Regions from separate parts of the Lutispora sp. genome, predicted to be linked through region 2. Evidence: riboswitches for the same ligand, from Rfam matches in the RefSeq annotation. Region 2 holds a riboswitch; the other holds the start of a gene.
What was found. A riboswitch is a leader RNA that binds a small molecule or an ion and turns the genes downstream of it on or off. The one in region 2 is predicted to bind glycine.
Positions count from the first base shown of each region.

Region 1: linked by a shared signal. The riboswitch ahead of gcvT (glycine cleavage system aminomethyltransferase GcvT) and the one ahead of ACESM9_RS01555 (GrdX family protein) in region 2 are both predicted to bind glycine.

Region 1 is NZ_JAWLCK010000014.1:11,062-23,712, forward strand. It holds gene ACESM9_RS04010 (MerR family transcriptional regulator) at 1-270, opposite strand, end outside; gene ACESM9_RS04015 (M1 family metallopeptidase) at 327-1,766, opposite strand; glycine riboswitch at 2,117-2,211, shown strand; gene gcvT (glycine cleavage system aminomethyltransferase GcvT) at 2,329-3,441, shown strand; gene gcvH (glycine cleavage system protein GcvH) at 3,576-3,959, shown strand; gene gcvPA (aminomethyl-transferring glycine dehydrogenase subunit GcvPA) at 3,961-5,301, shown strand; gene gcvPB (aminomethyl-transferring glycine dehydrogenase subunit GcvPB) at 5,298-6,764, shown strand; gene ACESM9_RS04040 (hypothetical protein) at 6,910-7,086, shown strand; gene ACESM9_RS04045 (4Fe-4S dicluster domain-containing protein) at 7,206-7,928, opposite strand; gene ACESM9_RS04050 (molybdopterin-dependent oxidoreductase) at 7,944-10,430, opposite strand; gene ACESM9_RS04055 (cell division protein FtsX) at 10,462-11,280, opposite strand; gene ACESM9_RS04060 (cell division ATP-binding protein FtsE) at 11,349-12,020, opposite strand; gene ACESM9_RS04065 (coiled-coil domain-containing protein) at 12,045-12,651, opposite strand, start outside.
Region 2 is NZ_JAWLCK010000004.1:40,228-52,878, forward strand. It holds gene ACESM9_RS01535 (5'-nucleotidase C-terminal domain-containing protein) at 1-1,685, shown strand, start outside; gene trmL (tRNA (uridine(34)/cytosine(34)/5-carboxymethylaminomethyluridine(34)-2'-O)-methyltransferase TrmL) at 1,812-2,276, shown strand; gene ACESM9_RS01545 (DegV family protein) at 2,363-3,202, shown strand; gene ACESM9_RS01550 (DegV family protein) at 3,217-4,056, shown strand; glycine riboswitch at 4,185-4,288, shown strand; gene ACESM9_RS01555 (GrdX family protein) at 4,483-4,875, shown strand; gene trxB (thioredoxin-disulfide reductase) at 4,957-5,886, shown strand; gene trxA (thioredoxin TrxA) at 5,921-6,241, shown strand; gene ACESM9_RS01570 (glycine/sarcosine/betaine reductase component B subunit) at 6,292-7,578, shown strand; gene grdA (glycine/sarcosine/betaine reductase complex selenoprotein A) at 7,677-8,135, shown strand; gene grdB (glycine reductase complex selenoprotein B) at 8,186-9,490, shown strand; gene grdC (glycine/sarcosine/betaine reductase complex component C subunit beta) at 9,599-11,137, shown strand; gene grdD (glycine/sarcosine/betaine reductase complex component C subunit alpha) at 11,149-12,327, shown strand; gene ACESM9_RS01595 (BMP family protein) at 12,522-12,651, shown strand, end outside.

The DNA of each region.
Region 1 (12,651 bases), on a different contig from region 2:
TTTTTCAAGGAGCTTTTCCCTATGGTCTCTAAGTGCATCAGCTTCGTTAAAAGCAGGCGAACTGAGTATTCTTTTTATATTATCCAAGCTCATATCCATTTCTCTGTAGAACATTATTTGCTGAAGTCTGTCAACTTCTTTCTGACCATATATGCGATATCCTGATGAATTGATTCTTGCCGGCTTAAGAATCCCTATTTCATCATAATATCTTAAAGTTCTGGTGCTTACACCTGCCAATTTAGCCAGCTTTTGCACAGTGTATTCCATGTCATTGCCTCCTTTCAATAACAATATACACCTTTACGTTACGTCAATGTCAACAACTATTTAAATATTTTTTCTACTGTATTTCTCCCTGAAACTTCTTCAACAACATCTAAGAAATCTGTAATATGGGCATTTTTCAACTTATATCGTTGGTAATAGGTCCGTATTATTCTAAAGAAATTTTCGTCGCCTACAGCATTTCTTAATCTATGCAAGACTAAAGCACCTTTTTTATATATGACATCATTATATTCCTTCCAGCTTGTAAAGTTCATGACTGATGCCTCTATAGGATGATCTGTAGATTCGAGACTCTCATAATTCTTCATTAATGAATTTATTCTATAATCATTCCCTAGTCTATGTGCAAGATAAAGCTGAGTAGAGTAATTTGCAAATCCTTCATCAAGCCAAGGTGAACTATGTTCATCATTTCCTACCGTCACATACCACCACTGATGGGCCCCCTCATGAGCTATTACACTTATTAATTTATCTATATCTTTATAATGACTTTGTCCTAAAGCTATAAGTTGGGGATATTCCATTCCTCCTCCTGTCAAATAGGTTTCTACTATTGAAAATTCCTTATAAGGATAGTCTCCGAATACTTTATTGAAATAAGCAATAACATCTGCTCCGATTTCATCGGCTTTTTGCCCCAACTCTTTGTTTTTCTCAGTATAATAGTTTTTAATTATTACTCCATCAACGTCAAACTCCTCAAGGATAAAGCTTGGGCTGCTCACCCAGACGAAATCCCTGACCTTTTCTGCCTCTATCTCTATTATTTTATAACCATCCTCATCGCTTTCCCTTTCAGAAACTATTCTACCTGTAGAAGCAATTGTCTCATCAGCAGGAAGCTTTATCACAACCTTGTAGTCGGCAATATCACTGTAATTGGACTCACCAATGTTATGATAATTCCTTATCTGCCATCTACCCTCTTCCTGGGCAGCCAGTATTGGATACCAATAAGTAAGCTGTGTTATATCTTTATATTGTCCAAATCTGGTTGTGCTTACTGGAACCTTCACTAAAAACTCTATTTCAATTTCTACACTGTGATTTTCTTTGATAGGATTATCCAATGGAATGTCTATATAAAAATCATCATAACCTTCAATAGTTTCTTTTCCTAGTTCCATATCTTCTATTTTCACACTTGTTAACTTAATAAATCCTGGATCAAAGCCTTGGGGATAGCATTTCTCTGGTGAGCCTATAGCAGGAACTGTACTTAGGTTTCTATATAGATTGGGATACAGATATAATACTATGTTCTTAACGGGAACACCTTGATTATTCACATAAGTAATATTCTCTTTGCATTTTAATATATTATAATCTTTTTGATATTCCACAGAAATATTGTATGCATTATTGAAATGCTCCTTTTCTTCTATAGCTGGTACTGTCTGAGGCAATACCATACTGCAACCTGTGAGAAGGCTAAAAGCGACAATTAACTGTATTAATATCAATTTTATCATTCTTCTATCACTCCCTGGCTTATTTAAAAGTTAAATCTTTATAATCATTTTCTCATTTCTAATCTATACTGTATATCTATTTTATCTATGAAAAAAAGAGATAGATTTATACTTCCTATGGGCTATTAGAAATTTGATTAATTTATCAACATTAATCAGCAAATAGTTATAAAAATATCAATTGTTGAATTCCCATAGATTTACTTGTATAATTATAACAAGCGATTTTGCAATAAGTAAATAACAGCCCAGATGATAATGACGAGAGATATCATAATTGATAGCCGAAGGAGCAATTATATCAATAAGCCATATTAATATATACACTCTCAGGCAAAAGGATCGTCATTGGATGGACCTCTGAAGAGTCCGTATATAAGCGGCGCCGTAGGGGAAATACACTGTGGGTGTAGAAGCTCTCAGGTAAAAAGACAGAGGGATATAATGGCATATATAATTGTGTGCTATTATATCCTTTTATATTTTGTACAGATTACAAATATACATATATTAAGTTTTGTGATTAATACTAAAACAAATAATAAAAAGGAGGATTTTTACTATGAGTGAACCTAAAAAAACTGCCCTTTACAATGCCCATGTAAGATATGGTGGAAAAATCGTTGACTATTCAGGTTGGGCTTTACCAGTACAATATGAAGGTTTGACAACAGAACATGAAGCTGTGAGAAATAATGCCGGACTGTTTGATGTATCTCATATGGGAGAAGTTGAAGTCAAAGGCAGCCAAGCAACAGATTATGTGCAAAATTTGGTTACAAACGACATATCAGCTATGAATGAACATCAAATAATCTATTCACTTATGTGCTACCCAAATGGAGGCATAGTAGATGACCTTTTAGTCTATAAATATACAAATGATTATTACATGCTTGTAATAAATGCAGCTAATACTGATAAGGACATTCAATGGATGAAGGACAATGTGGGAAGCTATGATGTAGAAATCAATAATATCTCACCTAATGTATCAGAAGTAGCTTTGCAAGGTCCTAAGGCAGAAGAAATATTACAGCAGCTCACAGATACTGATTTATCAGAAATTCCATTTTTCTATTTTAAGGAAGATGTTAATATTTCAGGTAAAAAGTGCCTTGTTTCCAGGACTGGGTATACTGGAGAAGATGGATTCGAAATATATATGGAACATGAAGATGCAGAATATCTATGGGATAAAATATTAGAGGCAGGAAAAGATAAAGGCATCAAACCTGCAGGTTTGGGCTGTAGAGATACTCTAAGATTTGAAGCAAATCTACCCCTTTATGGAAACGAGCTTTCGCCCGAAATCACTCCCTTAGAGGCTGGACTTGGTTTCTTTGTAAAGCTGAATAAACCTAATTTCATAGGTAAAGAGGCTCTTGAAAAACAGAAGGCTGAGGGTTTGAAGAGAAAGGTTGTCGGTTTTGAGATGATTGAGCCTGGTATCCCGAGACATGGATATGATGTATTAGCCTATGGCAAAGTCATAGGATTTGTAACCACAGGATATAATTCACCAACTTTAAAGAAAAATATCGGCTTTGCAATGGTTGATATAAAGTATTCGGAGCTTGATACAACAATCGAAATTCAAATCAGAAAGAGAACAGCAAAGGCTAAAGTAGTAAGCAGAAAGTTTTATACAAAAAACTATAAGAAAGGCTTATAAAGGAAACATTTATAACTATCACGGAAGCCTTTCTTGAAACCCATTACGGAAAGTAAACATTAAGGTAGAATTATACTTTACTATGGGTTATTAAAAATAAATAAATAAAAATATCATAATAGGAGGAAGAAAAAATGGAAGTAAAAAATGATTTATTCTATTCAAATGACCACGAATGGGTAAGAGTTGAAGGAGAAAAAGCTTATATAGGTATTACAGATTATGCTCAACATTCTTTGGGTGAGATAGTGTACGTGGAACTGCCAGAGGTTGGCGACGAATTTGCTGCAGGAGATGTTTTTAGTGTCATTGAATCAGTAAAGGCAGCTTCCGACTCATATCTGCCTGTTTCAGGAAAAATAGTTGAAGTTAATGAAGAATTATCTGATTCACCACAATTGGTTAATGAAGATCCTTATGGAAGTTGGATAGTAGTTGTTGAAATGTCCGACAAATCAGAGCTTGATGATCTGATGAATGCTCAGGAGTATGAGGAATTCTGCAGTAAGGAGGATTAATATGCATAGGTATATACCAAATACCGAAGCTGACAAAGGATTGATGCTTGATAGTATAGGAGCTCAATCTATAGATGATTTATTTGCAGACATACCAAAGAACCTTAGGCTAAATAGAGAACTTGATTTGCCTGAACCTATGTCTGAGATGGAGTTGTCAGCCCATATGAAAGGTTTAAGCAGTAAAAATAAAAATACTGAGGATCTGGTATGCTTTTTAGGGGCAGGGGCTTATGACCACTATATCCCCTCCATTGTAAAACATCTGGCAATGAGATCAGAATTTTACACTGCATATACTCCCTATCAACCTGAAATAAGCCAGGGAACATTACAAGCCATATTTGAATATCAAACCATGATATGTAATCTGACAGGCATGGAAGTGTCAAATGCTTCCATGTATGATGGAGCAACCGCCTGTGTAGAAGCTGCTATGATGGCTGTGGAGAGTGCCAGGAGAAGTTCAATAATTGTTTCATCAACAGTACATCCAGAGGTTAGGAAAGTTATAAGAAGCTATATGAAATTTAGGGATGTAAAAGTAATTGAAGTAGATATGGCAGATGGTGCAACAGATTTGGAAAAACTGAAATCTCTTATAGATAAAGATACAGCAGGAGTTATAATACAGAGTCCCAATTTCTTCGGCATAATTGAAGACCTTACCGAAGTAGAAAAAATAACTCATCAGAATAAGTCTTTGCTCATCAATTATGTTGACCCCATATCTCTTGGAATTTTGAAAAGTCCATCCGAGTATGGTGTTGATATTGTCGTTGGAGAAGGCCAATCCTTAGGGAATAGTTTGAATTTCGGTGGGCCCTACTTAGGCTTTATGGCTACTACTTCAAAGCTAATGCGCAAGATGCCTGGCAGAATAGTAGGACAATCCAATGATGTAGATGGGAAAAGAGCTTTTGTCCTTACACTACAAGCAAGAGAACAGCATATACGCAGATATAAGGCAACATCTAACATATGCTCCAACCAGGGCTTAAACGCTCTGATGGCTGCAATTTACATGACGACACTAGGCAAAAAAGGATTAAAAGAAGTTGCTCACCAAAGCACCCTAAAGGCTCATTATGCTTTTAGTAAGCTCACAGAAAGCGGTAAATTTAAACCATTGTTTAACAAACCTTTCTTCAAGGAGTTTGCAATAACCAGTTCAGTTGAAAGCAGTAAAATCAATAAACAATTGTTGGAACATAACATTCTAGGCGGTTACGAACTGGAAAAGGATTACCCTGAGTTGAAAAATGGTCTATTGCTTTGTGTCACTGAAAAGAGAACAAAGGAACAAATCGATAAGCTTGCTCAAGTAATGGAGGTGATATGATGAAGGACTATAACAAATTGATCTTTGAAGTTTCCAAAGAAGGCAGAAAAGCTTACAGCTTACCTCCTTGTGATGTTGAAGAAAAGGAACTTAACAGTTTGATTCCTGATTCTCTCCTTAGAGACGATGAAATTGATTTGCCAGAGGTTAGTGAAATCGATGTGGTAAGACACTACACAAATATATCAAACAAAAACTACGGTGTGGACACAGGTTTCTATCCATTAGGTTCCTGTACCATGAAATATAATCCAAAAATTAATGAAGACATGGCTGCTCTAGGCGGATTTGCCAACCTCCATCCATATCAGCCTGAAGAAACGGTTCAGGGAGCTTTGGAGCTCATGTACCAACTTGATAGAATGCTCGCTGAAATAACAGGTATGGAAAGAGTTACATTGCAGCCTGCAGCCGGGGCTCACGGTGAATTGACTGGCCTGATGATAATGAAAGCATATCATGAGAGCAGAGGAGATAAAAAAAGAAATAAGATAATAGTTCCTGATTCTGCTCACGGTACCAATCCAGCCAGTGCTGCAGTAGCTGGCTTTGAAATAATTGAAATAGAATCTGATAAAAATGGAGCCGTAGATCTGGAAAAACTTAAAGAAGTTCTAAGCGATGAAATAGCAGGGTTAATGCTTACAAATCCAAGCACTTTAGGACTTTTTGAGCAAAACATTAAAGAAATAGCCGATCTTGTTCATGAAGCAGGAGGCTTATTGTACTATGATGGTGCTAATGCTAATGCCATAATGGGTATTGTAAGACCAGGGGATATGGGATTCGATGTAATTCACCTCAATCTCCATAAGACCTTTTCAACACCCCACGGTGGCGGTGGTCCAGGAAGCGGTCCTGTAGGTGTGAGAAAAGATTTGGTTAAATTCTTGCCTGTTCCAATGATAGAAAAAAAGGATGACAGATTTGTACTTGACTATGACAGACCTGATTCAATAGGAAAAGTAAAAAGCTTCTACGGCCATTTCGGCGTAGCTATTAAAGCATATGCATATATACTATCAATGGGAGCAGCAGGATTAAAGGAAGTAAGTCAAAAGGCTGTGCTTAATGCAAACTATATAATGAACAAATTAAAAAAACATTACTATCTGCCAATTGACCAAGTATGCAAACATGAATTCGTATTAGGCGGATTAAAAGAAGATGAGAATCATATATCCACTTTGGATATTGCAAAACGACTTCTTGACTATGGTTATCATCCACCGACAGTATATTTCCCTCTCATTGTAAGTGAAGCCATTATGATAGAACCTACGGAAACTGAGAGCATAGAAACTCTTGATGGATTCATCGACACAATGATAAAAATTGCTCAAGAAGCAAAGGAAAACCCGGAGATGCTAAAGACTGCTCCTCATAATACTCCAGTAAGGAGAATAGATGAAGCAAAAGCAGCAAGAAACCTTGTTTTAAAATGGGATAAGAATAAACAATAGAATTGGAGGATGAAATATGTTATTTGCTCATGACGATAATATTGAAGCTGCATTCAAAAACAGTATTTCTCAATCCCTCGACGAAAGAACAGCCAAGCTCTGTGAAACATGAGATGCTGAAGCTGCGCTTGCTCACGCCTGGGGCGTGAAGGAAACTGTTGACCCTAAACAAATTGAAGCGGTGAAGGCTTATTTAAATGATAATGCCGGTTCAAACATCACACTGGATGATGGTAGAATTGTAACCCTCTTGAAGGGTGATATAAAAGAAAAAGGCAATGAAGCTTTCCTCATATTTAGATATCAATTAGTAGGGAAATAAACAATAGACAAATGAGTACAAAGTTCCATGCATAATAAAAAAGCATATGTGCAGTTCACTTGCATATATGCTTTTTTATGTTTATATGGCAGTATATTATATATTTACCTTCAATGCCTTCATCTTTTCTTGAATATTATATTAGGTCCAATTCTTAAACCACTTTTAGTAAAAGACTCTCTCTTGAATCCTAGGGCCTCCTCCGAATACTTGGGATACCTGCTTTTCAACTCATCTATTGGTCCGGCATCCAATGCACGCACTATGCATGCTGCAACACAAGCCGGCTTCAAACCTTCTTCCAGCCTATCAATACACAAATCACATTTGGTCATCTTAGGAGTATTTGGGTCATTCTTTTTATATAACCCTATATCATCATAAAATTGAGGGCTGTCCCAAGGGCATGCCTTTTTACATGCCCCACATGATAAGCAAATTTTACTTTCATCTATGGTAACAATTCCGTATTTTTCTTCTTTATATATATACTTGGTTGGACATATCTCAACACAAGCTGGATTATCACAGTGGTTGCATGAAATACTTAGATTTATAGTATACACTTCAGGAGGCTTGACTCCATACTCAAAGCTCTCTACTCTTCTCCAATTTTCTTTCATACAATACTTATTAAACTCACTATAATTAATACCTCCATCAGACCCTGGTAAATTCTCATAATCAGATGGCTCATTATATCTATCATCTTTCTCCCATGTAAAGAAAGGATGTATGCTGCTGTCACCACGCCTTTCATGATTCCAAGCTTTGCAAGCTAATACGCATGTCTTGCAATTTATGCATCTTGTTTGATCAAAATAAAATCCCCATTGCATCATATCTAGCACCTCATATCAAATTGGTTTCTCTTTACTGACCTCACATAGGGCGCCACCTGCATTTAGCCCTAAGCCATCTATATATGGGTCTAATATACCTGAATTCAAATCCTCCGTTAAGGTGTTAACACAACCACCAACATCAACAGGCACTATATGTTTTTCTGCAATGCCGTCGCAGTCGGAATCAAAATAAGCTTCATATGTCTCAGACAGGCTTGGTCTATACCAGGAACCCTGCGGAATAACAACCACATCAGGACTTACAGTAGCAGTAATGCGAGCAGGAAGTTTCACGCAGCCATAATCATTATATACATATACCATATCTCCATTGTCAATGTTTCTAATCTTTGCATCCTCTGGATGCATTTCTACAGAATGGGGCTTCAAATTTCTCAGGGTAGGAACATTATCATAAGTAGCATTTGCTTTATTAAATGGATGTGGAGTTATAAACTGAAGCCTATATTTTATACCTTTTCTGCCTGTTACTCCTCCATCCAGAATTACTTTCTCAGCACCATTTGCCAACGGAACATATTGTGCCTTATTTATTTTCAGCACTGCTCTTCCCCTCTGAGCTAAAAATGGAGAATAAAAATTAATTCGCCCGGTTTCTGTAGTAAACTCACCAGGTTTGAAATCACCTAAGACAATAGGCAATTTTTCCTTTGGCACAGGAAGCTGAAAATTGGCTTCTCTAATGATTTCATCAAAGTCTGGGAGCTTAATGTCGCTATTGATTTCCTTGTATTCCGGATTAATTTCTGCCTTACTCCACTGATATTTCATAAAAGAAATATAATCAGTGTTTATCTCAAACCCGTCTATATTGAGTTTCTTAGCGATAAGTCTATTAATCTCTGCATCAGGTTTTGCTTCAAACATTGCATCTACAGGTCCATTGAGAACAAAAACATCTGATACAGCAGAACTATGCTTTTCAAAATTGCATCTGTTTTCAAATATGGACTGGAATGGCAATACTATATCAGACCACATGGCAGTTGGAGAAAGGTTTCTTTCATAAGAAACTATATGCTTTAGCTTGCTCCACGCAATACGTCTTTTGTTAATGTTTTGAGTCTGATTGAATATATTACCGCTTGTATCTCCTCTTATATATGCTTCTATATAAAGCCTTGCATTTTCTCCCAAATCTATACTGTTCATGTTTAACACATCTTCCCTTAGCTGTGCAGATGTTCTGCCATCCAAGCCGCTGATTATAGCATCATTAAGTGCAAACTGGGATACTAATATAGGTTTATACTTTTTTGCACTCTTGTACTTCTCAAACTGGGGGAACTTTACTTCATAGCCATCATCACCTCTAAGTTCTCCAAATCCTCCCCCTCTTTTATTTATATTTCCTGTCATGGCGCTTAAGGCAATCATCATCCATGAATAATAAAGCCCATTATGAGTCCTCTGGGCTCCGCCATTATATTTGGAGAATATAAAGGAAGGCTTTACAGTGGCATATTCTATGGCGAATTTTTCTATTACCTCTATTGGAACTCCTGTTATACAACTAGCCCACTTTAAAACACCTTCATAGGAGCCATTTTCCTTTTCCAAAGTCTCCAGATATTCAATAAAGGACTCCCCCTTAGGAATCTTGTAAGTTTTTCCCTTATAGGGTTCATCAGTTACAGGATCAAATCCTGTAGAATGGCTTGTCACAGTATCATTGGGATAAAATCCAAAACAGTATTCTTTTATGAATTCTTCATCATGTAAGTTTCGCTTATATATTATATAGGCCATAGCAGCCATCAAGGCTCCATCAGTACCAGGTCTGACCAGAATAAAGCCTGGCACACCATTCTTACCTGTTGCAAGGGCTCCTATGGATTCTGTATAGCGGGCATCCACAAATGTAATAGGTATACCATTTTCCTTAGCTTTAATCAAAATATATGATAAATATGGAAGTGTAGCTGTAGGGTCATTAGACCAAACTATTATATATTTAGAGTTGAATATGTCCATAGGAGAATTCCCTTTAACCTTTCCTTTATCCCCAAGGGCAACATGTATTGCTCCATTAACATTTCCACCTGACGGATTACCAAAGGTACTTATACATGTGCCTAAGTAAGGAGTTATTCCGCCCTTATCAAGGATAGGATAATAACCTAATTCATCTTTTCTAACTTCCATACTTCTATACCATTGGGCGATTGTCTCTATTGCCTCATCCCATGTAATCCTTTTAAACCCTCTTGGATTGCCTCTTTCTATAGTTTGCTTCAATGGATATTTCACTCTATCAGGAGAGTACAAGTGATTTAGTTCAGCATAACCCCTGGCACATGCCCTTCTTTGTATGGGGGCTATTGAATTATCTGATTTCCATGAGTTTTCTCTTGGAATATCACCTGCTGAAGTAATCTTTACTATCTTACCATCTCTAATATGAAGTTTTAATAAACATGCTGATGAGCAATGCATTTTATGCATGGTACAAACAACATTGCATTCTTTATATTTCATACAAAATACCTCTTCATGTTATTAGATACTTCTACCGACTTCTGGCTGAACGCAAGCCAAATAGGCTGCCTAATAAGCCAAAAACGGCACTCAGAAGCATGATAATAGAAATCAGGTTTCTTCCCATGGATTCCATATCAGGTAAAGGTATTAACGGAAGGGGTCCAGCCATGACAGAGTAAACATATCTAAGGGATAGTGATAATAATAATGAAGCCAACAAACCGCCTCCAAGGGTTAATATCATACCTTCAATTAAAAATGGAAAGGATATGAATCCATCAGGCGCACCAAGCAATATCAGAGTATTTATTTGTTCTCTGTTCTCGTAAATTCCTGTCCTTATTATATGAGATACTATAATCAATGTGGAAACTCCTACTGCTGTGATAAATATATATCCGATGGTCTTCAATACAGATGACAGATTACGAATTTTGTCTAGAATTTCTCTGTTATCCCTTATCTGTTCTATGCCTTCTATGCTTTTAAGCCTCTCTATAATAGAATCCATAGATTCCAAATCAATTTGCACCTCAATATAGGGACTAAAAGGGTTTTCGTCCAAATATTTCAATACCTTGGCTTCCTTCCCCAGAACTTCCTCCATTCTATGATAAGCTTCATTTTTATCCACCAAGCTTACTTCTTCAACGCCAGTCAAAGCATGGATTTTTTTCATCATATGGTCAACTTCATCCTCATCAATATCCTCTGCAAAATAAACGTTTATCTCCGCTTCTTCTTCTAAAACTTCTACCGCCTGGTTGCTGATCCACCAGCCTGATATAGTGGCAACAGCAAAAAAAAGAATCAATCCTATGCTCAGTATAGAGAGTATATTAGACATCAAGTTAATCTTAATGATTGTTCTAGCTTCCTTTAAAAAATAACCAAAATTGCTTATAATGGTTTTCACTAATCAACCCAGCCTTTCTGATATATGATGCCGCCTTCGATATGAATATGCCTTCCTTCTTTTAAGTTGTTAAGGAGATGAGTTGCATGAGTTGTGATAACTACAGTAGTGTTTTCTTCCTTCAAGGAAGCAAAAAGCTCCATTATGTTTAAGGCATTATCCATATCAAGATTGCCAGTAGGCTCATCTGCAAGGATCAGTCTTGGCCTTCTGACTATTGCTCTGGCAATAGCCACTCTTTGACACTCACCCCATGACAGATGTTCAACCATTGAAAACATTTTTTTCTCCAGCCCAACTTTAGCCAAAGCAATTACTGCACTTTCCTTCAGCTTTTTATTGGATATATCGAGAAATCTGGCACCCAGCATAACATTTTCAATAGCAGTTCTGCCTTTTACCAAACGAAAATCCTGAAACACAGGCCCAATGGATCTCCTCAGTTGTCTTATATTGGAGGCTTGTCCCCTGATTATAGGTTGTCCCAAAACAGTCAACTTACCTTCCGTAGGATACTCCATTCCCATAAAAAGCTTCAATAGGCTTGTTTTTCCCGAACCGCTTGGACCTGTAATATATACCATTTCACCGGATTCTATATGTAAATCAACATTTTTCAATGCCATTGTACCATTTGAGTAATTAAGGCATACACCTTCAGCTTCTATCAATTATATCGCCTCCTATGCATCATTCTAGAATAGGCTCCATTTAACCATCAGTTCCAGGTAATCTTCTCTTATTTCAACAGACTTCAGGGTACTATTGTTGCCAAGTAAAGGTTTAAGAGCCAAAACCAACTGATTTTCTTTGAAAAGCTCTTCTATTGAACCAGGCTCCAACTTCATATCGTAAAAGCTGCCTTCTTCTGCACGAAAAACCAAGGAGTGGCCTCCCTCTATGATAAAATGTCCAATCAATATTAGATTTTTCTTTGGCAGCTCTATTTTGATTATATCTTGTTGAAAATCAATCACCATTTCTTCTAAGTCGGCTTGCTTTGAAATTATATCATTGATTCCATCTTCCTTTATAGAGCCTCTTACTCCGTCTATGGAAAAAGACAGGTTCAAATCCTCTGGAGATAAACTGTTTTCTCTCACTATATTTGAAAAATTCTCAGCAGTTTTGGAAAACATAGCTTTTGCTTCATCCCATGCAATCTGCATATCTGCTAAATAATCCTTATAATATTCTTTTTCTTCTCCTAAGTTGGATATAAACTTCTCAAAATCATCTTTAAGCCTATTTGCTTTTTCCAAAGCCTGATCTAACTCTTTCTGCCTGTCTTCCAGCAATTGT
Region 2 (12,651 bases):
GTGTTGTTACTCCAACTGTTGATAACAACTGGAAGATTATAGGCACCAACTTTGATTATGAGAAGTATAAAGAATATTATGACCAGATAAAATCTGGGGAAATAAAAATACCTTCATCCTTTGACGGTAGAACTCCAAATATAAAGTCAGTCAATATTGATGACTTGGCGAAACTAGGTAAAGTTGAAGGCGTAAAAGTCATCAGTCTGTTATCTGTCAATGATTTTCATGGTAATATTGTTGAAAGCGGAAAGAATCCGGGGGCAGCAAGATTGGCAGGATATTTAAAGGCTGAGAGGGAAGCTAATCCGGAAGGAACAATAATACTGAGCGCTGGAGATATGTATCAAGGTACAGCGGACTCTAATCTTATGTATGGAGTACCAGTCCAGAACATGATGAATCAAATAGGTTTTGATGCAATGGTTATGGGCAATCATGAGTTTGACTGGGGTATTGAACCAATAGAAAAATGGAAATCATTAAGTAAATTCCCGTTCTTGGCAGCCAATATAATTGACAAGAAAACAGGAGAGGTAGCCGACTTCGCAAAACCCTACACAATTGTTGAGAGAAAGGGCATTAAAGTAGGAATTATAGGGGTTGCAACTCTTGAGACACTGACTAAGACAAAGGCAGAGATGGTAGAACCTTATAACTTTAGTGATCCTGCTGAGACTGTGAATGCTCTGGTACCGAAAGTTAAGGAGGATGGTGCTAATATAATAGTTGTGCTCAGTCATTTAGGTGCAATGCAAGACAAAGATACAAAAGAAATTTCAGGTGAAGCAGCCGACTTCGCTAAATCAGTTGAAGGAGTGGATGCAATCATAACAGGACACTCTCATCAGACTATAGCAGGTAAGATCAATGGAATACCTATTGTTCAGGCATATTACAACGGCAGATCTGTTGCTCATATTGATATTTATCTAGATGCTGATAACAAGATTACCAGAACCGAAGCTTATGTTGATGGGAATGTAATAAAAGCAGCTGAAGATACTGAAATGAAAAACTATATAGATTCCATAGGCAAGGAATTAGCTCCTATTAAGAATGTTGTAATAGGAAAGGCTACAGCAGCTTTTAATCATGATACCGCAGTAACACAGGTTACTCCTGTTGGTAATTTTGTAACGGATATAATGAGAAAAGTTACCAATGCTGATATAGCAATACAAAATGGCGGCGGTCTGAGAAGGGATATTCCTGAAGGAGATATAACAATGGGGTTGTTATACGAGCTATTACCCTTTGATAACACGCTATTTACTTTTGATTTAACTGGCAAACAAGTAAAAGAGGCAATTGAGCATGGTATTATCCTAAACCATGAAAAAACTTTCAGATCAGGCCAATTCTCAGGTTTGAAGGTTAAATATGATTCATCAAAAGCGAGAGGAGAAAGAATTATAGAGATAACATTGCTGGATGGAACTCCTCTTGTTGATGATAAGATTTATAAAGTGGTTACAAATGATTTCCAGGCAACAGGTGGAGATGAATATGTTATGTTTATAGAAAGCAAGAATACATTTGATACCAATATTCCCATCAGGGATGTAATTGTAGATGAGATAAAAGAGCTAAAAACTATCAGTCCCGTAGTAGATGATAGATTGATAGATGTAGCAGGTCAGACCAGCATGTTTATTCCATTTGACTTTGATATAGCAGCATAAGGTATAAATAGGATTAATAAAATATATAATAGACAAAAAGGAGGTGTGAAAACCCCTCCTTTTTCTATTGTACAAATCCCGATGATTTTGTATTATATATATAGACTTACAGAGGAGATGTTTAAATTGTCAATAAATGTTGTTCTCGTCGAACCGGAAATACCTCAAAATACCGGTAACATAGCAAGAACATGTGCTGCTACAGGATCTAAACTTCATTTAGTAAAACCTTTGGGATTCTCTGTTGAAGATAAATATCTTAAACGAGCAGGTTTGGACTACTGGAATCTGGTTGAAATTAGTTACTACGACAATCTTGATGCTTTTTTTAATGCTCATAAAGGCGGTAATTTCTTTTTTTCCACTACTAAAGGCAAATACAGGCATAGCGATTTGAAATACGAGGATGATTGCTTTATACTTTTTGGTAAAGAAACTGCCGGGTTACCTAAAACCTTGCTTTCGGCCAATCCTGATAGGTGTATAAGAGTACCTATGATTGATGAGGCCAGGTCATTAAATCTGTCAAATTCTGTTGCCATAGTCGTATATGAGGCATTGAGGCAGATAGGTTATCCAAATTTGCGATAGTTTAATTGTGCAGGATTGAAAGGAACAATAGGGTTCCCTAGCGAAAATAGTTGCAAAGCATATTTTTACATGGGAGGTATTAATTAATGGCCATTACTATATTGACAGATACTATGTGCGATGTGCCTCAGGAGTACGTTGAGAGATATAATATAAGGGTATTGCCCCTATTGGTGAATTTTGGCGAAGAGTCCTTCAGAGATGGTATAGATATTACTGCAGATGAGTTCTTTAAAAGACTTGAGGCTTCTGAGGAACTGCCAAAGACATCACAGATAAATCCACCTCAATTTGAAAGTGTATTTAGGGAAGAAATTGGGAATAATAATACTGTAATTGGAATATTAGGTTCATCCAAGCTAAGCGGTACATACAATTCAGCAATAATAGCGAAAAATATGGTTGATAATGATAATATCCATATAATAGACTCTGAGGCAGTTACCTTAGGAGCAGGGTTGTTGGTGATAAAGGCTTCGAGGCTAGCCAAGGAGGGAAGAACTGCAGAAGAAATTGTAAATGAAATTGAAGAAGCTAAGAAGAGACTAAAACAGTTTTTCATTATAGGTAATTTAAAATATCTTTACAAAGGTGGTCGAATATCTTTATCCGCTTCTGTAATAGGTTCTATTCTAAATATAAAGCCTATAATAACTACTGTTGATGGAAAGTTAGAGATGTTGGAGAAGACCAGAGGAATAAAAAAAGCCATATCTATGATGATGGATATGATAAAGGATAATGGCTGGACATTGGATGATAAGGTTATAGGAATCAATCACACACTATGCCCCGAACATATGGATTATATTGAAGAATTAATCCATATACAATATAAGCCCAGGGAGATAATAAGGGGAGAGGTAGGTTCTGTTGTAGGGACCCATGCCGGACCGGGTTGCGTGGCACTACATTTTGAATTGTAGAGGAGAGAAGTACTATGAGCAAGATAAAAATTATTACTGACAGTACATCAGACTTGCCAAAGGGTATAGCAGAGAAATACGACATTGAGGTATTACCCCTTACCATATTTTTTGACAAAGATGAATACAGAGATTGGTTAGATATTGCACCTAAAGCTTTTTTTGAGAGGATGAGAAACTCAGAAAAGTTGCCTACAACCTCTCAGGTTAATCCCAATAGCTTCCAAGAAAAATATGAATTATACCTGAAAGACTATGACCATATTATATCAATACATCTTTCATCAGATGCCAGCGGTACCTATAACTCTGCAGTAATTGCCAGGGATATGGTAGATAAGGAAAGGATTACGGTTATAGATACAAGAAACTTTACATATGGCTTTGGTCAGATGGTGGTAGAAGCTGCAAAGATGGCGAAGGATGGAAAAGCAGTGGAGGAAATTGTTGACAGAGTTAAATATCTTATAAACAATGTGAAAACTTTATTCGTAGTCGATACCCTTGAGTATCTGAAAAAAGGAGGCAGATTATCTGCTACCAAGGCAACTATAGGCACACTGCTGAACCTGAAGCCTATACTGACTGTGGATAATGGCAAGATTGTAGCTATTGATAAAGCCAGAGGTATGAAGAAAGCCTTAAAGCGAATTGTAGAGATAATGCAGGAGCAGGGAACACAATTAAATGGTCAGACTATTAAGCTAGGGCATGCAGATAGCCTTGATAATCTAAAAGATTTTGAAGCAGCAATAGAAGAAGCCTATGGCAATGTGGAAAAGGAAGAGTTTGAAATAGGCTGTGTCATTGGAGTATATTGCGGACCAGGAACAGTGGTAATACATTATGAATAAATTTTTATCAAAATAGACAAATATCTCTTGAATTAATAGATTTTATTGTATATACTCTAAGTGTAAACAAAAATTAAGATGTGTTTATATTTTTGTATCTAACATAGAATAATTTCATATAGCATGGATGATGATTGGCGGGAGATGCTCATTTTAAGAATGGGAGCCGAAGGAGAAAGTACGGAAAGGCCCGTTAAATGAAACTCTCAGGCAAAAGGACCGCATTCGGACATGACTCTGGAAAGCATATGCACCGAAGGAGCAATTCTATTTTCGTAGAAGAATCTCTCAGGTTGATGACAGAGATGGAGGCTGTTGCTTCTATCTCTTTTTGATAATATGGGAGAATAAGCAGCAATTCATGGAATATTTCTAAGTCCAAATTACCCACTAATATTTACGTATTATTAAGCAATGGGGTGAGAGGTGGTTAACCTGACAAAAAATATACAAATAATAACGAATAATGTGTCAATTTGTGATTTATTTAACAAAAATATAAATGTTACATATGTTGATGGTGGGTACTTAGATGTTTTATACGAAGTGAGAGATAGAATACACACAGGCAGTATATTAATATCCCATCCGTTGATGGGAAGCATTAAACCAAATGAGACACCTTATAGAAGTATAGTGTTGGAGAATAGGACAGGGCCTTTGGATTACCAATCCCTTTCGATTATAGAATCCAGCATAGAAAACTGTAAAAAACTGCTAAAAGACAGAACGACTCCGGATTGGACCGACAAGGTATTGGCTGACTTTAGATTTCTGGATATGAAGCTTTTGGAAAGCGCATTGGCTAGCTTAGAATAAAAATTTTATAAGTTAATATGTGAATAAGTGTAACATTTTTATCCAATGATATACATATCAAAGTTTGAAAGGGGTAGAATAATGGATAAAGTTTATGATGTCGCCATAATTGGCGGGGGACCTGCTGGTTTATCTGCTGGTTTATATGCTTCAAGAGGCAGGTTGGATACAGTGATAATAGAGAAAGGAAGATGGGGAGGACAGGCTGCAACAACTGAAGAACTTGAGAACTATCCTGGATCCATTGAGCATCCAACTGGACCAAAGCTGACAGAAAGGATGAGGGAGCAGGCAGAAGCATTTGGAACAGAATTTATTAGCGATGAGGTTGTTGGTTTTGATCTTAGTGATAAAATTAAGGTTTTAAAGCTAAAGGAAAGAGAAATAAAAACAAAAGCTATAATTATTGCTACCGGTGCTCAACATGTTAACCTAGGTGCACCAGGAGAAGATACTTTCAGAGGCAAAGGTGTTTCCTATTGCGCTACATGTGATGCAGACTTCTTTACAGAGCTTGAAGTTGTTGTAGTAGGCGGCGGCGATGCAGCTGTTGAAGAAGCAATATATCTCACTAAGTTTGCTGAAAAGGTTACGATTGTACATAGAAGAAATGAATTCAGAGCAGCAAAATCCATAGTTGAGAAAGCTTTGGCAAACGACAAGATACATGTTATGTGGGATTCTGTTGTGGAAGAAATATACGGTGACGGCATAGTAGAAGGCGTTAAGCTAAAAAATGTTAAAACTGGCGAGATAACAGATTACAGGACAGATGGAGTATTTATCTTTGTAGGTACCAGACCTGTATCTGAGTTTGTAAAAGGTATAGTAGATATGGATCCTAAAGGATATATAATAACAGATTCAGAAATGAAGACATCTGTAGAAGGCATATTTGCTGCAGGTGATGTAAGGAATACTCCTTTGAGACAAGTAATCACAGCAGCAGCAGATGGTGCTATTGCTGCAATAAGCGCTGAAAAATATATAGATAAAACCTTTGGACAATAATTATCATTTGAAATCATGTAAAGGAGGTGAAACAATGTTAGAGTTAAACAAGGAAAATTTTGAGCAAGAGGTTATGCAAGCAGAAGGTCCTGTTATCGTAGATTTCTGGGGAACAAAATGTGAACCTTGTAAGGCATTGATGCCTGAAGTAGAAAGATTAGCAGAACAATATAAAGATAAAATAAAGTTTTGCAAGCTTAATACCACTGAAAACAGAAGATTGGCTATAAGCCAAAAAGTTATGGGATTACCTACTTTCATCGTTTATAAGAATGGTGCAAAGGTGAAGGAAATAAGTGGAGCAGATAACTGTACTCCAGAAGCAATTGAAAACCTAATTAAAGAGAACATATAATGTATTCTTGGGGGTTAAAACCCCCTCCAAATAAAAGGGAGGTGAATCTCATGCGTCTAGAGTTAGGCAATATATTCATTAAGGATTTACAGTTTGGTGAGGCAACCAAAGTTGAAAATGGAGTTCTTTTTGTAAACAAAGAAGAACTTTTGGAAGCAGTTGGTGGAGACAATAGAATAGCCAGCATCGAGGTAGATATTGCAAAGCCAGGTGAAGAGACAAGAATAATGCCTGTTAAGGACGTTATTGAACCAAGAGTTAAGGTTGAAGGTCCTGGCGGAATATTCCCCGGATTTATCAACAAAGTTGATGTAGTAGGTTCAGGAAAGACTCATGTATTAAAGGGAGCAGCAGTTGTTACTGCAGGTAAGATTGTGGGATTCCAGGAAGGTATCATTGACATGAGTGGTCCTGGAGCAGAATACACACCATTCTCAAAAACTAACAATCTTGTATTAGTATGCACACCTGTTGACAATCTACCACAGCATGAGCATGAGCAGGCAGTAAGAATGGTAGGATTAAAGGCTGCTGCTTACATAGGTGAAGCAGGAAGAAATGTAGAACCAGATGAAGTGAAGGTTTATGAAACCCTTCCAGTATTTGAAGGTGCTAAGAAGTATCCTGATCTTCCAAAAGTTGCTTATGTGTATATGCTTCAAACTCAAGGTTTGCTTCATGATACCTATGTATACGGTGTAGATGCAAAGAAAATAGTTCCTACGCTCATATATCCAACAGAGGTTATGGATGGAGCCATAGTAAGCGGAAACTGTGTTTCTGCCTGTGACAAGAATCCAACATATAATCATTTGAACAATCCTATAATAGAAGACTTATATGAAAGACACGGCAAGGATTACAACTTTGTTGGTGTTATTATCACCAATGAAAATGTTACATTAGCCGATAAGGAAAGATCTTCAAACTGGACTGCTAAGTTAGCTGAATATCTTGGATTAGACGCGGTTATAGTATCAGAAGAAGGTTTCGGCAATCCAGATACAGACCTTATGATGAACTGCAAGAAAATAACAGCTAAAGGTATTAAGACAGTTCTTGTTACTGATGAATATGCAGGAAGAGATGGCGCATCCCAGTCCTTGGCAGATGCGGATAAAGCTGCAGATGCAGTAGTAACTGCAGGTAATGCAAATGAAATAATTGAACTACCTGCAATGAAGAAAGTTATAGGCGATTTAAAACCCGCAGATGTTATTGCAGGTGGATTTGCTGGAAGCTTAAAGCCAGATGGAAGCATAGTAGCAGAACTTCAGGTTATAACAGGAGCAACAAGTGAAATAGGCTTCAACAAATTATCAGCAACACAATACTAGAGCTCAGAGCTCAGTGCTCAGAACTCAGAGTTTAGATTAAATGTAAAAATTGAGATAATAAATTATAGATAATAAATTATAAAGAAAGGATGAATCGCATGTTAGAGGGCAAGAAAGTCATTATCATAGGCGATAGAGATGGCATTCCTGCTCCTGCGATAGAAGAGTGCGTTAAGACAGCAGGCGCTGAAGTAGTGTTTGCTTCTACAGAATGCTTTGTCTGAACGGCTGCAGGAGCAATGGACCTGGAAAATCAGAAAAGGGTTATGGAACTTTCCGAAAAATACGGAAAGGAAAATGTTGTAGTAGTATTAGGCGCTTCCGAAGCTGAAACAGCAGGATTAGCAGCTGAGACAGTTACAGCAGGTGACCCAACTTATGCAGGTCCTTTAGCAGGAGTCTCGTTGGGACTCGCAGTATATCATATATTTGAACTTAAAGATGAAGTTGATGCCGATGTGTTCGATGAGCAATGCGGCATGATGGAAATGGTTTTAGATGTTGATGCTATTGCAGAAGAAGTAAAGGCTATGAGAGATCAGTATTCTAAATTTTAATATCCTCATGTTTGAGAAACCAAATATGGGAGAGGAGGGAAGTTACTAACATGATTAAAGTAGTTCATTATATAAATCAGTTCTACGGTGGAATCGGTGGTGAAGAGAAAGCCGATGTTAAGCCAGAAGTAAGAGAAGGCGTTGTAGGGCCAGGTATGGCTCTTCAAGGAGCTTTAGGTAACGATGCCAAAATAGTAGCTACAATCATTTGTGGTGACTCATATTTCAATGAAAATCTGGAAGAGGCTACAGAAGAAATTCTCCAGATGGTAAAAAGCTATGAGCCGGATTTATTCATAGCAGGTCCTGCTTTCAATGCAGGAAGATATGGAGTTGCATGCGGTACTATATGTAAGGCTGTTAAAGACAGCTTAGACATCCCCGTAGTATCAGGTATGTATCCTGAGAATCCAGGAGCTGATATGTTTAAAAAGGATTTCTATATAGTAGAAACAGCCAATGCAGCAACAGGCATGAGAAAAGCAATCCCTGCTATAGCTAAGCTTGCACTTAAGCTTGCTAAGGGTGAAGCAATTGGATCTCCTGCAGAAGAGGGATATATTGCTAGAGGCGTAAGAAAGAACATATTCAGGGAAGAGAGAGGTTCTAAGAGAGCTGTTAATATGCTGGTTGCAAAACTAAAGGGCGAACCTTTTGAAACTGAATATCCGATGCCTGACTTTGATAGAGTAGCTCCAAATCCAGCAGTTTTGGATATGAAAAATGCAAAGATTGCTTTGGTTACTTCCGGAGGTATTGTTCCAAAGGGCAACCCTGACAGGATAGAAGCATCCTCTGCATCTAAGTACGGTAAATACGATATAGAAGGTGTTTTGGATCTTACTCAGGAAACATATGAAACTGCCCATGGTGGATACGACCCTGTATATGCAAATCAGGACGCAGACAGAGTATTGCCTGTAGATGTTTTGAGAGAACTTGAGCAGGAAGGAGTAATTGGCAAGCTCCATAGATATTTCTACACCACAGTAGGAAACGGAACTTCTGTTGCTAATGCTAAAAAGTTTGCTTCAACTTTTGCCAAGGAATTGGTGGCAGATGGAGTTCAAGCTGTTATACTCACTTCTACCTGAGGTACCTGCACTCGTTGCGGTGCAACGATGGTAAAAGAAATTGAAAGAGCAGGAATACCTGTTGTTCACATTTGTACAGTAGTTCCAATCTCATTGACAGTTGGTGCAAACAGGATAGTTCCGGCAGTAGCAATTCCACATCCTTTAGGAAATCCTGCACTCAGCAAGGAAGATGAGAAGGCTTTGAGAAAACAATTAGTGCTTAAAGCATTAAAAGCACTTGAAACAGAAGTACACGGTCAGACAGTATTTGACAAATAGGATAAAGGGTGGTGCTATACCACCCTTTTTAAACGAGAGTTTTTCAGGGGGTTGGAAACCCACTGAATGTTAGTTAAGTGTTTAAAAATATTTTTGGAGGTGTAATATATGACAACGCCTGTAGTAAAAGGAGCAGCATATGTGCTAGTTCATACGCCTGATATGGTTATGCACTATGGAACCACCTGCTCTTCCGAACATGAAGCAAATCCCAATTCAGAGTTTTTAAAGAAAGTACCAAGTCACTTAAGAAGCTTTGAAGAAGCAGTGAAATATGCACCAAATCAAGCATACATCGGAAATATATTACCTGATGAACTAAATAACATCCCAAGACCCTGGTACAAAAACCTGATAGCTGACGCCAAAGCCGATGGTAAAATGGGAGAAATCCTCTCTCAGGATGAACTATATATTGTGATGAAGCTATGCGATGCTTTTGATTTGGTTATGCTAGAAAAGGAGTTTTCTAATGCAGCAAAGGAGAAACTAGCAAAGAAACCATATTTCACAGAAGCAGAAATTGCAAAGATTAAGGAAGGTTTTGATGCAGCTGATATTGAAAAGAAGTTAGAAGAAGGTGCAGAACCACTTGAATATAATGGTAAAGTAGTAGGATGCGTAAAGGCTGCACATGCCACAGATAAGAATCTAACTGCTCATATAATGGCTGAGAACATTGTTACTAAAGCTACAGCTGTTATTGCAATGAAAAACATGCTATACAAAGATAATATACCAGCAGATTCCATAGAATATGTAATAGAGTGCTCTGAAGAGGCTTGTGGTGATATGAACCAAAGAGGTGGAGGCAATTTTGCAAAGGCTATAGCTGAAGTTGCAGGATTAGTGTCTGCTACAGGTTCAGATACAAGAGGCTTCTGTGCAGCACCAACTCATGCTCTCATCAATGCTGCAGCCATGGTAAAATCCGGCCTGTACAAGAGCGTTGCTATAGTTGCAGGTGGAGCTACTGCAAAGCTTGGTATGAATGGAAGAGACCACGTAAACAAGGATGTTCCTATACTGGAAGATTGTCTTGGAGCCTTTGCTGTACTTGTAACTGAAGATGATGGTGTAAGCCCAGTTCTTAGAACTGACATAGTTGGAAGGCACACTGTAGGAACAGGATCATCGCCACAGGCGGTTATGGAATCCATAATAACCAAACCATTGGATAAAAACGGTCTTAAGATTACTGACATTGATAAATACTCTGTAGAAATGCAGAACCCAGAAATAACTGAACCAGCTGGTGCAGGAGATGTTCCATTAGCAAACTTCAAGATGATTGCAGCTTTGGGAGCTAAGAGAGGCGATATAGACAGAGCAAGTATGCCTGCTTTCATTAAAGAACATGGCATGCCTGGTTTTGCACCTACTCAGGGTCATATTCCTTCAGGTGTTCCATTCGTTGGAGCCGGAAGACAAATGATAATGGATGGAAAGATTGAAAGAGCCATGATAGTAGGTAAAGGAAGTCTTTTCTTAGGAAGAATGACCAATCTATTCGATGGTGTATCAATTGTTATGGAAAAGAACTCTGGAAAAGTTGAGGAAACAGGAGCAGTATCTAAAGAAGAGATCAAGGGAATGGTAGCAGAAACAATGAAAGAATTTGCAGCATTCTTACTTAACAGAAAGTAGGGGTGAATAAAATGGATGATATAAGGACCATGATAGGGGAGGTATTCAACGAAGTTGCTGACGCCATATTGACAGGGAACTTTGGTAGTAAAGTTAAAGTTGGACTAACCACACTTGGAAGCGAGCATGGAACCGAAGAGCTGGTTAAAGGCGCAGAACTGGCGGCTAAAAAGTACAATGATTTTGAAATTGTACTCATCGGTCCTAAAGTTGATACTTCTCTTAGAATAGTTGAAGTAGATTCTGAGGAAGATATGCATAAAAAAATGGATGAACTGCTGGATGCAGGAGAATTGGATGCAGCAGTCACCATGCACTACAGCTTTCCTATAGGTGTTTCTACGGTAGGTAGAGTAGTAACGCCTGGTTTTGGTAAAGAATTGATTCTTGCTACTACTACAGGCACTTCCTCTACTCATAGAGTAGAAGGAATGGTAAAAAATGCTCTTTATGGGATAATAACTGCAAAGGCATTAGGAAATGAAAATCCTACTGTAGGCATACTGAATGTTGACGGAGCCAGACAGGTTGAAAGAGCGTTAAAAGAGCTGAAAGAGAGAGATTACGACATAAACTTTTCTGAGTCTGTAAGAGCTGATGGAGGATGCATCATGAGAGGCAATGACCTTTTGGCTGCAGCTTCAGATGTAATGGTGTTAGATACCTTGACAGGAAATATTATGATGAAAATATTCTCAGCCTATACTACCGGCGGAAGCTTTGAATCCTTGGGTTATGGCTATGGTCCTGGTGTAGGAGATGGCTATGACAAGATAATATGTATATTATCAAGGGCTTCAGGTGCTCCTGTAGTATGTGAGGCTTTGAGATACGCTGCCTCCTGTGCACAAGGAAAGCTTACTGAAGTAGCAAGGGAAGAATTCAACAAAGCTAGAAAAGCTGGATTGGATGACATTCTAAAGGGACTCACTGCAGAAGTTAAAAAGGCTGATGCAGAAGAAGTGAAGATGCCTGATAAAAAAGTAGTAACCAAATCCATAGCAGGAGTAGATATATTGGAACTGGAAGATGCCGTAGCTACATTAGCAAAAGCAGGTATTTACTCTGAAAGTGGAATGGGTTGTACAGGTCCTATAATTCTCACTGCCGATGAAGACTATGAAAAAGCAGTTGAGGTATTGTTTGATAATAAACTCATAACTCAAAAACCATTGGATTGTAATTGCTAATTAACTTCCCGCTCCGAATGGAGTGGGAAGTTCTGGTTATTTCTTGCCTGTTTATGCTATAATATTAACTGAAAAGTATATTTAAGAGGTAATTCAATATAATATTAGTATAATAAGGCAGGAATTTTAAAAGTGGTGTAGAATATGTAATTAATATTGCATATTTTATATAAAAATTAAGGGGGAAGATGCAATTGACAAAAAGAAATATTAGTCTAATATTAGCTCTAGTTATGATTATGAGCTTATTTGCAGGCTGTGCAAAACCTGCAGAAACTCCAGCAGAATCAACTCCAGCTGAGACTCCTGCAGAACCAGAAGCAC